DNA from 2 places in the Streptomyces sp. NPDC001194 genome. Region 2 is predicted to be linked to the other one. Evidence: riboswitches for the same ligand, from Rfam matches in the RefSeq annotation. Region 2 holds a riboswitch; the other holds the start of a gene.
What was found. A riboswitch is a leader RNA that binds a small molecule or an ion and turns the genes downstream of it on or off. The one in region 2 is predicted to bind S-adenosylmethionine.

Region 1: another riboswitch for S-adenosylmethionine. It lies ahead of thrC (threonine synthase); the one in region 2 lies ahead of ACFY1T_RS07085 (aminotransferase class V-fold PLP-dependent enzyme).

The regions. Positions count from the first base shown of each region.
Region 1 covers NZ_JBIAXU010000013.1:103,586-111,890, forward strand. Annotated here, with positions in the region: gene ACFY1T_RS24230 (hypothetical protein) at 1-475, shown strand, start outside; gene ACFY1T_RS24235 (trehalose-6-phosphate synthase) at 482-1,942, opposite strand; gene ACFY1T_RS24240 (glucosyl-3-phosphoglycerate synthase) at 1,988-2,938, opposite strand; SAM riboswitch class I at 3,146-3,295, shown strand; gene thrC (threonine synthase) at 3,313-4,587, shown strand; gene ACFY1T_RS24250 (MoaD/ThiS family protein) at 4,622-4,900, shown strand; gene ACFY1T_RS24255 (cold-shock protein) at 5,284-5,487, shown strand; gene groL (chaperonin GroEL) at 5,841-7,463, shown strand; gene ACFY1T_RS24265 (phosphoribosylanthranilate isomerase) at 7,609-8,208, shown strand; gene ACFY1T_RS24270 (serine/threonine-protein kinase) at 8,231-8,305, opposite strand, start outside.
Region 2 covers NZ_JBIAXU010000002.1:516,537-524,841, reverse strand. Annotated here, with positions in the region: gene ACFY1T_RS07110 (NYN domain-containing protein) at 1-31, opposite strand, end outside; gene ACFY1T_RS07105 (hypothetical protein) at 72-311, opposite strand; gene ACFY1T_RS07100 (rhomboid family intramembrane serine protease) at 439-1,161, shown strand; gene ACFY1T_RS07095 (Lrp/AsnC family transcriptional regulator) at 1,158-1,439, shown strand; gene ACFY1T_RS07090 (ferredoxin) at 1,450-2,028, opposite strand; gene ACFY1T_RS07085 (aminotransferase class V-fold PLP-dependent enzyme) at 2,042-3,427, opposite strand; SAM riboswitch class IV at 3,668-3,784, opposite strand; gene trpD (anthranilate phosphoribosyltransferase) at 3,874-4,938, opposite strand; gene ACFY1T_RS07075 (cytochrome bc complex cytochrome b subunit) at 5,105-6,733, opposite strand; gene ACFY1T_RS07070 (ubiquinol-cytochrome c reductase iron-sulfur subunit) at 6,730-7,788, opposite strand; gene ACFY1T_RS07065 (c-type cytochrome) at 7,785-8,305, opposite strand, start outside.

The DNA of each region.
Region 1 (8,305 bases), on a different contig from region 2:
GAGCCTGCAGGGCGGCGGGCACCTCGACAACGACAGCCCCTCCGGCAGCGTGGTGGACCCGCTCGCCCCCGGCACGACCGCCCGGTACGTCGACGACCTCGAGGTCACGGTCGGCCGGCCCCGCCGCGGGGACGACGGGGCCTACCGCTTCACCATCACCTACGCCAACGGCACCGACGGGGTGCTGAACCCGGGCGGTGAGTCGCAGAAGAGCGCCGTCAGCACGGTCGGCGACGCCCCCGTCGTCGTGCGGGCGGGCAAGTCCTCCGACCACTATGCGACCGGCTCCACGCTGACCTGGGTCAACGAGGACGAGGTGGCCTCGGCCCTCATGCCGCCCCTCGGCAAGGGCGGCAAGCGGACCGTTCAGGTGAGGGTGGTTCCCGACGGCCGGGGCGCCCCGTTCACGGTCGAGGTCCACGCGCCGTCCGCGAGCCACCGCGAGACCGCGCACTGGCAGTTCGACCTGGACTGAAGCCCTCTACACCCCGCGCAGGGCGTCCAGCTGGGCCGTGAACCAGGCCGTCGGGGGCAGGGCGGTGGCGGCGGCGGCCAGGCGCTTGGTGCGCTCCAGCCGCTCGTCCGCCGGCATGGACAGCGCCGCGTGCAGGGCCTCCGCCGTCGCCGACACGTCGTACGGGTTCACCGTCAGCGCGTCCTCGCGGAGCTCCCCGTACGCCCCTGCCCCCGTGGAGAGCACCAGGGCGCACCCCGCGTCCGACACCACCGGGATCTCCTTCGCCACCAGGTTCATCCCGTCCCGGACCGGGTTCACCAGCGCCACGTCGGCCAGCCGGTACGCCGCCAGGGAGCGGGCGAAGTCGTCCTTCACCGACACCAGCACCGGCTGCCAGTCCGGCGTGCCGAACTCCTCGTTGATCCGCTCCGCCAGCTCCCGCACCGCCTGCGTGTAGGACCGGTACACCGCCAGGTCCTGCCGGGAGGGGTACGCCGAGGCCAGGTGGACCACCCGCCCGCGCCACTCGGGGTGCGCCGTCAGCAGCTCCCGGTACGCCAGCAGCCCGCGCACGATGTTCTTCGACAGCTCCGTCCGGTCCACCCGGACGATCGTCTTGCGGTCCCCGACCTCCGCGCGCAGCGCCGCCAGCTTGTCGTTCACCTCGGGCCGGTGCGCCAGCGCGCGCAGCTCGTCGGCGTCCACGCCCAGCGGGTACGTGCACACGTCGGTGGTGCGCTGCTCCCCGAGGCTGCCGTCGGGGCCCTTCCGGCGGTGGTGCACGCCGGGCTTCGAGCCCGAGGGCCAGAACGGGTCGGCGCTTCCGCTCGCGTCGTCGACGGCCGCGCCGCGCACGAACTCCGCCGCCCACTCCCGGGTGTGGAAGCCGAGCCGGTCCGCCCCGAGCATCCCCCACAGCAGCTCGGACCTGATCGCGTCCGGCAGCATCCGCAGGTAGGCGTCCGATGCCCACGGCGTGTGCGTGAAGTGCCCGATCCGCAGGTCCGGCCGCAGTTCCCGCAGCTCACCGGGGACCAGGGCCAGGTGGTAGTCCTGTACGAGCACGGCCGCGCCCTCGCCCGCCTCCTCGGCCAGCGCCGCCGCGAAGGCGCGGTTGTACGCGACGTACGAAGCCCACTGCCGGCGGAACTCCGCGTCGAAGACCGGCTCGCGCGGGATGTCGTACAGGTGGTGGTGGGTGAACCACAGCACCGAGTTCGCGATGCCGTTGTACGCGTCGTCGTACGTCGTGGGATCGATGTCCAGCATCCGGACGCCGGGCTCGCAGACGCCCCGGCGGACCGCCTCCCGGTCCGCCTCCGACAGCGCCGCGCAGATCCACAGCGCCTCCGGCTGGCGGGCGAGGGCGGCGGAGAGGCCGGAGACGAGTCCGCCCCCGCCGCGCCGGGCCGTGAGGGTGCCGTCGTCGCCGAGGTCGTAGGAGAGCGGGCCGCGGTTCGCTGCAACGAGTACCTGGGAAGCCATGCGGCGAACCTAGCCCGGGGCCCGCCTGCTCAAACGTCAGTTCCCTCACGCCACCCGGCGGCCGGAGTACTCCTTGACCCCGGCCATCGGCGGCCGCTCCTCGGTGTCCACGGGGTACGTCCGCGGCACGAACCCGTCCGGGCCGCGCTCGAACTGCGTCAGCTCGGGCCGTACGAGGTGCCCGCGCGAGAGCCGCAGCTGCGCCGTCCGGTAGATCGCCGCGGCCATGCGGCCGAGTGCCTGGCCGTCCTGGTGGCGGTGGAGCCGTACGCCCACGTCCACCTGGGCCAGCGCGTCCAGCCCGACGGTGTGCAGCGCGTCCACGAGCAGGCCGAGCTCGACCCCGTACCCGACGGGGAAGGGCAGACGTTCCAGCAGGGCCCGGCGCACGGCGTACTCGCCGCCCAGCGGCTGGACGAAGCCGGCCAGCTGCGGCCAGTGGAGATTGAGGAGGGGGCGGGCGACGAGCTCGGTGACCCGGCCGCCCTGGCCGGGCGCGTCGGCCAGGGGGCGGTCGTACATCGCCTTGACGAACTGCACGTCCGGCTCGGTCAGCAGCGGGCCCACGATCCCGGACACGAAGGCGGAGGAGAAGTCCCGCAGGTCCGCGTCGACGAAGCAGACGACGTCCCCGGTGGTCGCCAGCAGCGAACGCCACAGCACCTCGCCCTTGCCGTGCACGGCCGGGATCCGCGGCAGGATGTCGTCGCGGTGCACCACCCGGGCGCCCGCCTTCGCGGCCACCTCGGCCGTCCGGTCGGTGGAGCCCGAGTCGATCACGACCAGTTCGTCGACCAAGGGCAGCGGCAGCCCGTCGATCAGATCGCGCCGGATCACCTCGACGATCGCGCCGACCGTCTCCTCCTCGTCGAGCGCGGGCAGGACGACGCTGACCGTGGTGCCGGCCGCCCGTTTGGCGGACAACAGCTGGTCGAGCGGTCGGTCTGCCGCGGACCAGGAGCGGTCCGCGAACCAGCGCTCCACCTCTTCCAGCACGTTCAGCACTCCCTGCTCGTCCGTCGTTCGTCCGTCGCCCCTCGGCGCTTTCGGCCGAAAAGTGATCCATCTCGCGGTTCGGACGGCTGTCTCAACCGCCCGGGCCTTCGGTTACAGTCTTGAACAACGCGAAGGACCACCGCATGCCGGGGGTCCCCGCGCACAAATGCCCGGACGCGCCGCAGAGCGCGCGCACCGGTGCCATACCGCTCATCCAGAGGGGCAGAGGGACACGGCCCGTTGAAGCCCCGGCAACCCTCCAGTCGGTTCTCGCGCTCGCTTGCAGCAGCGAGGTCCCCGGCTAGGGAAGGTGCCAATTCCGTCTCATGGCGAAGTGCGCCATGGGGAAGATGAGGAGAAAGGGCCTCGCCATCATGGCTGCACAGACTGTTGCCACCTCTGTCGATCTCGGACCTGCCACCGGCCTCTCGTGTCGTGAGTGCGGTACCCGTTTCGAGCTCGGACCCATCTTCGCCTGCGTCGAGTGTTTCGGTCCGCTGGAAGTCGCCTACGACCTTCCCACCGGGGACCCCGAAGCGCTGCGCGCCGCGATCGAGGCCGGCCCGAACAACATCTGGCGCTACGCCCCGCTGCTGCCCGTCCCCGCGGACGTGGCCTCCAAGCCCAGCCTGAACCCCGGCTTCACCAAGCTCGTGGACGCGGCCAACCTGGCCAAGGAGCTCGGCTTCACCGGCAAGCTGTACGTGAAGGACGACTCCGGCAACCCGACGCACTCCTTCAAGGACCGCGTCGTGGCCATCGCGGTCGAGGCCGCCCGCGCCTTCGGCTTCACCACCCTGTCCTGCTCCTCCACCGGCAACCTGGCCGGCGCCGTCGGCGCCGCGGCCGCCCGGGCCGGCTTCCGCTCCTGCGTGTTCATCCCGCACGACCTGGAGCAGGGCAAGGTCGTCATGGCCGGTGTGTACGGCGGCGACCTCGTCGGCATCGAGGGCAACTACGACGACGTCAACCGCTTCTGCTCCGAGCTCATCGGCGACCCGCTGGGCGAGGGCTGGGGCTTCGTCAACGTCAACCTGCGCCCGTACTACGGCGAGGGCTCCAAGACGCTGGCCTACGAGATCTGCGAGCAGCTCGGCTGGCAGCTGCCCGACCAGATCGTGATCCCGATCGCGTCCGGCTCGCAGCTGACGAAGATCGACAAGGGTCTGCAGGAGCTGATCAAGCTCGGGCTCGTCGAGGACAAGCCGTACAAGATCTTCGGTGCGCAGGCCGAGGGCTGCTCCCCGGTCTCCACGGCGTTCAAGGCCGGCCACGACGTGGTGCGCCCGCAGAAGCCGAACACCATCGCCAAGTCGCTGGCCATCGGCAACCCTGCCGACGGCCCGTACGTCCTGGACATCGCCCGCCGTACGGGCGGCTACGTCGAGGACGTCACCGACGAGCAGGTCGTCGAGGCCATCAAGATCCTCGCGCAGACCGAGGGCATCTTCGCCGAGACCGCGGGCGGCGTGACCGTCGGCGTGACGAAGAAGCTCATCGAGAACGGGCAGCTCGACCCGGCGCTGACCACGGTGGTCCTCAACACCGGTGACGGCCTCAAGACCCTGGAGGCGGTGGCCGCGGACAGCGGGCAGACCGCCACCATCCGCCCGAGCCTGGACGCGTTCCGCGCCGCCGGCCTGGCCTGATCCCTCCTCTGAACCCCGGAAAGGCAGTAGCGCCATGAGCGTCAACGTCCGCATCCCCACCATCCTGCGCACCTACACCGGCGGCCAGGCGGAGGTCTCCGCCGAGGGTGCGACCCTCTCCGAGGTCATCGCCTCCCTGGAGGCGAACCACCCGGGCATCTCCGCCCGTGTCCTGGACGACCAGGGCAAGCTGCGCCGCTTCGTGAACGTCTACGTCAACGACGACGACGTGCGCTTCGAGGGCGGTCTGGACGCGGTGACGCCGGACGGCGCGGGCGTCTCGATCATTCCCGCCGTCGCGGGCGGCTGCTGACACGCGAAAGCCCAGAATTACCCCCTCCGGTAAAAGCGGAGGGGGTAATTCTGCTTGGTTGGGCGCGGTAGAGTTGGGGAAGTCCCCTCCGCTGTACTTGCCCGCCGCATATGAGCGGGTCGCGTGATGGTTGACATTGAGTCAATGTGTGAGTGCGGTATGGGGCTTTGGCGAGATATGCCGGGTCCGAGTTGCCCGGGAATATGCCAACTTTTCACTCTATTTCAATGTATCCCCGTGTCCAGAATTCTCGTCGGATTGACCTGTTGCAGACAGCAGCGGTGCGGATACATTCAGCCCCGGTCGAGGCGTTCCGGCGCAAGTTCTGACCCGGGACCGCGAAGTGCGGTCCTGCGCAAGGGCCAGTAATAGGGGAGTTAGGCATGGCTCAGGGCACCGTCAAGTGGTTCAACGCGGAGAAGGGCTACGGCTTCATCGCGGTCGACGGTGGTGCGGATGTGTTCGTCCACTACAGCGCCATCCAGATGGACGGGTACCGCACCCTTGAAGAGGGTCAGCGGGTCGAGTTCGAGATCTCGCAGGGCCAGAAGGGTCCGCAGGCGGACATGGTCAAGCTCGCCGTCTAGTCCCGGCGCGATCGACCACCGACGCATACACACGCAGGGCCCGGACCTCAGAGGAGGGGTACGGGCCCTTCGTGCTGCCCGGGAGCGGGGCGGGGGCCCGGCCGGGCACGGGTCGACGTTCACCCAAGCCGCTTGCACTCGGAGGGGTCGAGTGCTAATCATTGGCGTTAGCACTCTCCTGCTGAGAGTGCTACTACACAGGACCGGGTCGGTGAGGCCCGCAGGGTCCGGCGGGAAGGAACCGCCGGGCACGCAGGCCGTCCGTCGCGGGCGCGGGCGCGGTCCGGAGCAATCCAACCCTCCCCTCGTGCCGACGGCGCAGGGGGAACCCCAGTCCTGGAGGACCACTTCAGATGGCCAAGATCATTGCGTTCGACGAGGAGGCCCGGCGCGGTCTCGAGCGCGGGATGAACCAGCTCGCCGACGCCGTCAAGGTCACCCTTGGCCCCAAGGGTCGCAACGTCGTCCTTGAGAAGAAGTGGGGCGCCCCCACGATCACCAACGATGGTGTCTCCATCGCCAAGGAGATCGAGCTCGAGGACCCGTACGAGAAGATCGGCGCCGAGCTGGTCAAGGAAGTCGCCAAGAAGACGGACGACGTCGCGGGCGACGGTACGACCACCGCCACCGTGCTCGCCCAGGCGCTCGTCCGCGAGGGCCTGCGCAACGTGGCGGCCGGCGCCAACCCGATGGCCCTCAAGCGCGGCATCGAGAAGGCCGTCGAGGCCGTCTCCGGCGCCCTGCTGGAGCAGGCGAAGGATGTCGAGACCAAGGAGCAGATCGCTTCCACGGCCTCCATCTCCGCCGCCGACACCCAGATCGGCGAGCTCATCGCCGAGGCCATGGACAAGGTCGGCAAGGAAGGCGTCATCACGGTCGAGGAGTCCCAGACCTTCGGTCTGGAGCTCGAGCTCACCGAGGGCATGCGCTTCGACAAGGGCTACATCTCGGCGTACTTCGCCACCGACATGGAGCGTATGGAGGCGTCGCTCGACGACCCGTACATCCTGATCGTCAACTCGAAGATCGGCTCGGTCAAGGACCTGCTGCCGCTCCTCGAGAAGGTCATGCAGTCCGGCAAGCCGCTGCTGATCATCGCCGAGGACGTCGAGGGCGAGGCCCTGTCGACCCTGGTCGTCAACAAGATCCGCGGCACCTTCAAGTCCGTCGCCGTCAAGGCCCCGGGCTTCGGCGACCGCCGCAAGGCCATGCTCGGCGACATCGCCATCCTCACGGGCGGCACGGTCATCTCCGAGGAGGTCGGCCTCAAGCTCGAGAACGCGGGCCTGGACCTGCTCGGCCGCGCCCGCAAGGTCGTCATCACCAAGGACGAGACCACGATCGTCGACGGTGCCGGTGACAGCGACCAGGTTCAGGGTCGCGTCAACCAGATCCGCGCCGAGATCGAGAACTCCGACTCGGACTACGACCGCGAGAAGCTCCAGGAGCGCCTCGCGAAGCTGGCCGGCGGCGTGGCCGTCATCAAGGCCGGTGCCGCGACCGAGGTGGAGCTCAAGGAGCGCAAGCACCGCATCGAGGACGCCGTTCGCAACGCGAAGGCGGCCGTCGAGGAGGGCATCGTCGCCGGTGGTGGCGTGGCCCTGCTCCAGGCCTCCGCGGTCTTCGAGAAGCTCGAGCTCACGGGTGACGAGGCCACCGGCGCCAACGCCGTGAAGCTCGCCCTGGAGGCCCCGCTCAAGCAGATCGCCGTCAACGGTGGTCTCGAGGGTGGCGTCGTCGTGGAGAAGGTCCGCAACCTGACGGTCGGCTGGGGTCTGAACGCCGCGACCGGCGAGTACGTGGACATGATCGCCGAGGGCATCATCGACCCGGCGAAGGTCACCCGCTCCGCGCTGCAGAACGCGGCGTCGATCGCGGCCCTCTTCCTCACCACCGAGGCCGTCATCGCCGACAAGCCCGAGAAGGCCGGCGCCCCGGCCGGCGGCGGCATGCCGGGCGGTGACATGGACTTCTGATCGGCCCCGGCTGATCGGCTGTTCTTCGACCGAGGGCGGCACTCCCCACACGGGGGGTGCCGCCCTCGGGCGTTTCAGGCAGCCGTGCGCGCGATGAACGAGACGGTCCTTCACCGTTGGCGGACGGCTTTGGTTGACTGGGGGGATGAACGAGCTGTTCGTGAAGATCTGCGGCCTGAAGACCGGGCCCGACGTCGACGTGGCCGTGGCGGCCGGGGCCGACGCCGTCGGGTTCGTCTTCGCCGCCGGCAGCCCCCGTACGATCGCCGCCGCCGAGGCGCGGGAGCTCGGGGCCCGGGTGCCGGACTCGGTGCTGACCGTCGGGGTGTTCCGCGGGCAGCCGGTCGACGAGGTGCGGCGTCTGACCGAGGAGAGCGGCGTACGGGGCGTGCAACTGCACGGCGACGAGGGCCCGGAGTTCTACGAGGCGCTGCGCGCCGGGGGCCGGACCCTGCTGCGGGCCACCGCCGGGCACGTGGAGCGGTGCGGGGAGTACGGGGAGGACCTGCTGCTGCTGGACGCGCCCGACCCCGGCTCCGGCAAGCCGTGGAACTGGGGCTCGGCGGAGTTCACCGCGCCGGAGGGCCGCTGGCTGCTGGCCGGCGGGCTGACGCCCGCGAACGTACGGGAGGCCGTGGAGACCACCGGCGCCTGGGGCGTGGACGTGTCGAGCGGGGTGGAGCGGGAGCGCGGCGTGAAGGACCCCGCCCTGATCCGCGCCTTCATCGAGGCCGCCCGCGGCTGACTCCCCGGCGGACGGGCCGCCGTCAGGCCGCGCGCCAGACCGTCATGTCCGCGGTGATCCAGCCGGGCAGATCGGGCAGCCGCACGACCGGCTTCGT
Region 2 (8,305 bases):
CCGGCTCAGCGCCGCTTGCTGGCTCCACAATCCGTCACCCCTACCGTCATTCACCTGTGGGCGGGGCTCCGTCAGGAGTCCGCGCCCGGCCTGTCCACGAGCTCGATCTGGTCCACCGCGTTGCACCAGCGGCAGCGCACCGACTCGATGGTCTCATTGACCACCTCGCGCTCCTCGACCTTGGGCTCCCCGGCAAGATCCAGGTGGACGTACTCCACGACCTTCGACGAACGAGTGACGTCGAAACGCGTGAGGTTGCCGCACAGCGTGCAGCGCCACCGGGTGGTGTCGGTCGGCAGGGGAACCGTCATCAGGCCGCTCTCTCCTTCGTAGCTGATTCAATTAAAGCCGCCGTCCGCGTCAATCGGCGGACCGCAGCTCGTAACCCTACGGCCTGCCGGTGCTCCGGGCGGGTCCGCTTGGGTCATGCTCGATCGCATGATCGTAAAGTGGCAGGCCCTCCGGGAGGCCGCCCGGGGCCCGGTGGTCGTCCACGCGCTGATCGCCGGCTGCTGCGCGGTGTTCCTGTTCGGCCCGTCCTCGGGGCTGAATCCCGCGTACGGGACGGGCGAGCGGTTACTGGAGACGGGGACCGCGTACTTCCGGCACTGGGGCGTCGTCCCCGACGAGCTCTTCACCGGCTCGGCGCGGGCCCTCCTGACGCCGCTCACCGCCCTGTTCGTGCACGGCAGCTGGCTGCACCTGCTCGGCAACATGCTGTTCCTGTACGTCTTCGGCGTGATGGCGCAGGAGCGGATGGGGCGAGGGGAGTTCCTCTCGTTCTACGTCTGTACGGGCTACCTGGCGCTGGCGGCGTACGCGGCGGCCAACGCCTCGTCGGACCAGACCCTGGTCGGCGCCTCGGGCGCGATCTCCGCGGTGCTCGGCGCCTTCCTCTGCCTGTTCCCGCGCGCCCGCGTGACGAGCCTGTTCCCCTTCCTCCTGTTCCTCCCCCTGCGCTTCCCGGCGTGGCTGGTCCTGCTGTTCTGGTTCGCGCTCCAGTGGGTGGCGGCGCACCGCGCGGGCAGCGGTCCCGGGGTGGCGTACCTCGCCCACCTGGTGGGCTTCTCGCTCGGCTTCGTCTACGCGTGGGTGCGCTATCGGCGTACGACTAGAGTGAGGCGACCAGCGACGGCCACCGAGGGAGACAGCCAGCCGTGATCACCGCGATCGTGCTCATCAAGACCAGCGTGGACCGCATCCCCGAGATCGCCGAGTCCATCGCCGCGCTGGACAGCGTCAGCGAGGTCTACTCCGTCACGGGTACGTACGACCTGATCGCGCTGGTCCGCGTGGCCCGCCACGAGAACCTGGCGGACATCATCCCGGGCCGCATCAGCAAGATCCCGGGCGTCGAGGCGACGGACACGCACGTGGCGTTCCGCACGTACTCCCAGCACGACCTGGAAGCGGCCTTCGCCATCGGCCTCGACGCGTAGCGGCGGGCGCTCACAGCGCGGGCAGCGCCTCCCCCGGCCGCGCCGGGCGGCCCTCGGCGAGCCAGAAGACGTACCCGCGCAGCTGGACCGCGAGGTCGCCGTCGATGTGCGCGACGTACGCGCGGGCCCCCTCGGCCGCGTCCAGGAGCCCCGCCAGATCGGAGGTCGCGCCGGGGCCCCACCCGACGCCCATGGCCCACTCCCGCACCCGGCCCCGCTCACGCCACCAGTCCCGGACCAGCTCCGGCGTCCAGTGGGCGTCGCCGTCACCCCCGTAGGCCGCGAAGGGCTCGCAGTCGGCCGCGCAGGTCAGGGCGTGGACCCCGGCGGGCGTACGGGGCTGGCGGTAGACGAACTCGGAGCAGTACTCGTCCTCGTACCCGACGTGGCCGGGTGCGCACTGCCGTCCGGTGAGGCAGTTGTCCGTGTTGGCCGTGTAGAAGGGGCCGGGGACATTGCGCCAGTCCCGCTGCTCCCAGCCGTCGGGGGCCGGCCCGGACCAGTCCGAGCTCACCCGGTCCCCCCGCCACAGCGGGTGCGGCTCGCCCACCATCGCCCGCACGGTCGGCATCGGATCCCAGTACGTCATGATCCGAACCGTCTCACACGGCCGGGACGCAGCGGCCCTCCTCGGTGCGGTACTGCCACTTCGCCCCGTCGGCCACCAGTTCCTTCACGGCCCCGACGAAGCGGTCGACGTGCTCGTCCGGGGTGCCGGCGCCGAAGCTGACGCGGATCGCGTTCAGCGAGCGCTCGCCCGGGGCCGCCTCGGGGGCTCCGCATTCGCCCTGGGCCTGCGGCTCGCTGCCCAGCAGGGTGCGGACCAGCGGGTGGGCGCAGAAGAGGCCGTCGCGGACGCCGATCCCGTACTCCGCCGACAGCGCCGCCGCGAAGTGCGAGCTGTTCCAGCCGTCGACCACGAAGGAGATGACCCCGACCCGCGGGGCGTCGTCGCCGAAGAGCGACAGGATCCGGACGGCCGGGACCTCCGCCAGGCCGCTCCGGACCTTGGCGATCAGGTGCCGCTCGCGGGCGACGAGGTCCTCGAAGCCCGCCTCGGTCAGGGCCTTGCAGGCGGAGGCGATCGAGTACACGCCGATCACGTTCGGGGAGCCGGCCTCGTGGCGGGCCGCCGTCGTGTGCCACTCGACGTCGACGCCGCCGTCCGCGCGGCGGGCGACCTTCCGGGAGGCGCCGCCGCCGGCCAGGTACGGCTCCGCCCGCTGCAGCCAGTCCGCCCGGCCGGCCAGCACGCCCGAGCCGAACGGCGCGTACAGCTTGTGCCCGGAGAAGGCCACCCAGTCCACGTCGAGCTCCTGCACGGAGACCGGGTGGTGCGGGGCCAGCTGGGCGGCGTCCAGGACGATCCGCGCGCCGTGGGCGTGCGCCGCGGCGGCGAGCTCCTTCACCGGCCACAGCTCGCCGGTGACGTTGGACGCGCCGGTGACGCAGACCAGCGCCGGCCCGTAGGGGTCCCGGCCGGCCAGCGCCCGCTCCAGGGTCTCCACGGCCTGGGCCGGGGTCCGGGGCGCGTTGAGGTACGTGACCTGCGCGTTCCCCCACGGCAGCAGCGAGGCGTGGTGCTCGGTCTCGAAGACGAACACCTGGCAGTCGGCCGGCAGCACGGCGGCGAGCAGGTTCAGCGAGTCGGTGGTGGACCGGGTGAAGACCACTTGATCGGACGGGCGGCAGTCGAGGAACCCGGCGACCGTCGCCCGGCTCTGCTCGAAGAGGTCCGTGGACAGCTGGGAGAGGTAGCCGGCGCCGCGGTGCACGCTGCCGTAGTACGGGGCGTACGCGGCGACGTCGTCCCAGACCCGCTGGAGCGCGGGGGCGCTGGCCGCGTAGTCGAGGGCCGCGTAGGTGACCTCGCCGCCGGTGACGAGCGGGACGGTGACGTCCCGGCCGAGCACCGGCAGCGGCTCGGCACAGGCGGGGTCGGCGGCGGTCACGACGTCGGTGGCGGCGGTGTTCGGGTACGTGGACATGGCGGTATCTCCCGGCAGGACAGGCTGAATGGCTTCGGACGGCCCGTACGCGGACGCACGCGGCCCACGCGTCCCGGAAGACGGGTGCGCGGATGCACGGGTGCGAGGGGGTACGGGAGTTGCCTCGACGCGCGGACGGCTCGGGACCGCACGGAGGGTGAAGAAGGGGCGGAGTCGCCCTATCGCATTCGCTTGCTCACGGAAAAGCTCCTCGAGAGACCAGGACCCCTGGTGTCGAGGGATCCGCGCTTGCCGCAGGCCTTTCTGCCTGCGGCCTGGTCATCACCCGGGGCACCCCGCCACGGAAGGAGGGTTGCCGGACAGCAAGCCGGGGCCAAAACGCTGTCACTCGTGACCTGGTCAGCATCCTGCCACAAGATCCCCCGCGCGCAAGACCCCGGTCCGCATGGTGATACGCGCGCACCGGGGTCCTGGCCGGAAAACGGTCAGGCGTTGCTGGCCGCCACCCAGCGGTCCAGGGCGGCGCGGGCCGCGCCCGAGTCGACGGACTCGGCCGCGCGGGCGATCGCGGCGCCGATCTGCTCCTCCAGGGTCCCCGTGCCCGGGTCCAGGGCCACCAGGGCCGCCGCGGAGTTCAGCAGGACCGCGTCGCGCACGGGGCCCGTCTCGCCGGCCAGCAGCCGGCGGGCGACGTCCGCGTTGTACGAGGCGTCCGCGCCCCGCAGCGCCGAGACGTCGACCAGCGGGATGCCGACGTCACGCGGGTCGAAGGCCTGCTCCTCCACCCGGCCGTCGCGCACCCACCACACCCGGGAGGTCGCCGTCGTCGTCAGCTCGTCCAGGCCGTCGTCCCCGCGGAACACCAGCGCCGAGGAGCCCCGTTCCGCCAGCACGCCCGCCACGATGGGGGCCACCCGCGCGTCCGCCACGCCCGTGGCCTGCGCCCGTACCCGCGCCGGGTTGGTCAGCGGGCCCAGGAAGTTGAACGTGGTCCGGATGCCCAGCTCCTTGCGGGCCGCCGCCACGTGCCGCAGCGCCGGGTGGAACTTCACCGCGAAGCAGAAGGTGATGCCGGCCTCCTGCGCGACCTCGACCACCCGCGCCGGGGTGAGGTCCAGGTTGACCCCCAGCTTCTCCAGCACGTCCGAGGAGCCGCTCGCGGAGGACGCGGCCCGGTTGCCGTGCTTGACCACCTTCGCGCCCGTGCCGGCCACCACGATCGAGGACATCGTCGAGATGTTCACCGTCTTGGCCCCGTCGCCGCCCGTGCCGACGATGTCCACCGTCCGGCCCGGCACCTCGATCAGGTTGGCGTGCCCGTACATGGACCGTACGAGGCCGTTGATCTCCGCGACCGTCTCCCCCTTGGCCCGCAGCGCCACCACGAAGCCGGCGATCTGGGCGTCCGTGGCCTCTCCGCGCATGATCCGGTCCATGGCCCAGGCGGTCTCGTCCGCGCGCAGGTCCTGGCCGGACAGCAGGGCATCGAGGAGGCCCGGCCAGCCGCGGGCCGCCACGCTGTCGCCGCCTGCCGGGGTCGCAACGTTCATGGTCCGCTCCTGCTGTTGATCGGCCACCCGATGTCGGGGCCCACTCGAATGGGAAGGGGTTCAGCCTATCCAGCCCCGGGGACGGCAAAGAGCCCCGTCCGGACACTGGACGGGGCTCTTGCCGTGGCGACACCAGGACTGACCTGAATCAGTCCCTCAAGCGGGATCAGTGGTGGCCGTGGCCGCTCTGGATCTCCTTGTACTCCTCCACCGTGGGCTTCGGAATCTGGCTGTCCTGCGCGTAGTAGCCCTTGCTGAGCTTCGCGCGGAGCTTCTCCATGCGGCCGACCTTGCGCTCGACACCGTTCTCGTCGACCGTCGGGCCGATCTCGACCGGCTTGTACTGCTCGTGCGCGGTCAGCGTGTGCAGCTTGCCCTGGGTCAGCGGCTCGTGGATCTCGACGAACTCACCGTGCGGCAGGCGCTTGATGATGCCGGTCTCGCGACCGTGCAGCACCTTGTCCCGGTCCCGGCGCTGGAGGCCGAGGCAGATCCGCTTGGTGATGACGAAGGCGATGACCGGGCCGACGAAGAAGCCGATGCGGGCGAACCAGGTGATGTTGTTGATCGACAGGTGGAAGTACTGCGCGAACATGTCGTTTCCACCGGCGATCAGCAGGATGACGTACCACGTCAGCCAGGCCACACCGAAGGCCGTACGGGTCGGGACGTTGCGCGGGCGGTCCAGGATGTGGTGCTCGCGCTTGTCCCCGGTGACCCAGGACTCGATGAACGGGTAGACCGCGATCGTGGCCAGGACCAGCGGGAAGATCACCAGCGGGATGAACACGCCCAGGACGAGCGTGTGGCCCCAGAGGTTGATCTCCCAGCCGGGCATCGCACGGATGAGGCCCTCGGAGAAGCCCATGTACCAGTCGGGCTGCGCGCCGGTGGACACGTGGTCCGGCCGGTACGGGCCGAGCGCCCAGATCGGGTTGATCGAGGCGATCGCCGCGATGGCCGCGATGACACCGAAGACCAGGAAGAAGAAGCCTCCGGCCTTGGCCATGTAGACCGGCAGCAGCGGCATGCCGACGACGTTGTTGTTCGTCTTGCCGGGACCCGCGAACTGGGTGTGCTTGTGGTAGAAGACCAGGATCAGGTGGGCCACCAGCAGGCCCATCATGATGCCGGGCAGCAGCAGGATGTGGATCGAGTAGAACCGCGCGACGAAGTCGCCGCCGGGGAACTCGCCGCCGAAGAGGAAGAACGACAGGTACGTGCCGACGATCGGCACGGACAGGATCGCGCCCTCCATGAAGCGGACACCGGTGCCCGAGAGCAGGTCGTCCGGCAGGGAGTAACCGGTGAAACCGGTGAACATGCCGAGGACCAGCAGCAGGAAGCCGAAGATCCAGTTGACCTCGCGCGGCTTGCGGAACGCGCCGGTGAAGAACACGCGCATCATGTGCACGAGCATCGCCGCGACGAAGATCAGAGCCGCCCAGTGGTGGATCTGCCGGATGAGCAGACCGCCGCGGACCTCGAAGCTGATGTTCAGGGTCGAGGCGAAGGCCTCGGACATCTGGACACCCTGCATGGGCACGTACGAGCCGTGGTACACGACCTCGTTCATGCTCGGGTGGAAGAACAGCGTCAGGTACACACCCGTGAGGATGATGATGATGAAGCTGTAGAGGCAGATCTCACCCAGCATGAAGGACCAGTGGTCCGGGAAGATCTTGCGCATGTTGGACTTGGCCAGGCTGTAGATGCCCAGGCGTCCGTCCGCCCAGTCCGCTACCCGCTCGCCCTTGGAGGGCGCCGGCCGCTTTGTGTCAGTGGCAGTGCTCATCCGCGCTCCCAGAATGCAGGACCGACGGGCTCTTCGAAGTCGCCGAGCGCTTCGAGGAAGCCTTCACCGTTCACGCCGATCCGCAGCTGCGGAAGCGCGTGGCCGGCCGGACCGAAGATGACTCGGGCGCCGTCGGAGAGGTCGAAGGTGGACTGGTGGCACGGGCAGAGCACGTGGTGGGTCTGCTGCTCGTACAGGCTGATCGGGCAGCCGACGTGGGTGCAGATCTTCGAGTAGGCCACGATGCCCTCGTGGGACCACTCGAGTTCCTGCTTGTCCTTGATGTCCTCCGGCTTGATGCGGACGATCATCAGGGCGGCCTTGGCGATCTGCGTCTGGAAGTCGTGCTGCTCCTCCTCCAGGCCCTCGGGCCTGGCGAAGGTCAGCGAACCGACCTGCACGTCCTCGGGACGCAGCGGCTCGTTCGTGTTGTCGTTGATGAGCAGCTTGCCCTTGGCCCACACGGTCTTGCGCAGCTTCTCCTCGGGCAGCGGGCCCAGGTCGCGCATGATCATGAGAGCGGACAGCGGCAGCATCGACAGCGCGCCCAGCATGGTGTTGCGGATCAGCGGGCGACGGGCGATGCCCGACTCCTGCGCGCCGTCGGCGAAGTCCTGCATGACCTTCGCCTTGAGCTCCGGCGGCGCCGCGATCTCGTGGCGCTCGTCGGCGACCTCCACGTCGGACATCAGCGTGCGGGCCCAGTGGACCGCGCCCGCGCCGATGCAGAACAGGGCCGTGCCCAGGGTCAGACCGAGCGCGAAGTTCAGCGCGCTCACCTTCCCGATCGGGAAGATGTAGACGATCTTGTCGACCGGGAGGATCACGTACGAGGCGATGAAGCCGATCGTGGCCAGCATCGACAGCGTGAACAGCATCGCCACGGTGCGCTCGGAGCGCTTCGCGGCCCGCTCGTCGATGTCCTGGATACGGGGCTTGTGGACCGGAAGGCCCGGGTCGGCGAACGGATCGTCCGCGACTGCTACGCCACCGTGGTGCGCGTCGCCCTGCTCGCTCGGCAGGTGCTTCTCTTCGGGAATGTCTTGGCTACTCATGACTTCTTGGCCTTAGCGGTGTGGGCCGCGACCCAGACGGCGACAGCGATCAGCGCACCCAGACCGAAGATCCAGCCGAACAGACCCTCGGAGACGGGGCCGAGGCCGCCGAGCTTGAGACCACCGGGGCTGGTCGACTTGTCGCCGTTCACGTGCTCGAGGTACGCGATGATGTCCTTCTTCTCCTTCGTCGGCATGGTGCTGTCCGGGAAGGAGGGCATGTTCTGCGGGCCGGTGAGCATGGCCTCGTAGATGTGCTTCGGCGAGACGCCCTCGAGGTTCGGGGCGTACTTGCCGTTCGTCAGCGCGCCACCCTCGCCGGTGAAGTTGTGGCACTGCGCGCAGTTGTTGCGGAAGAGCTCACCACCCCTGGCGATGTTGGCGCCCGCCGGGTCGTACTGCTTCTCGGTCGGCACGACGGGGCCGGCGCCGAGGGAGGCGATGTAGGCGGCGAGCTGGTCGATCTGCGCCTGGTCGTAGATGACCGGCTTCTTCGGCACCTGCACGCCGGGCTGCT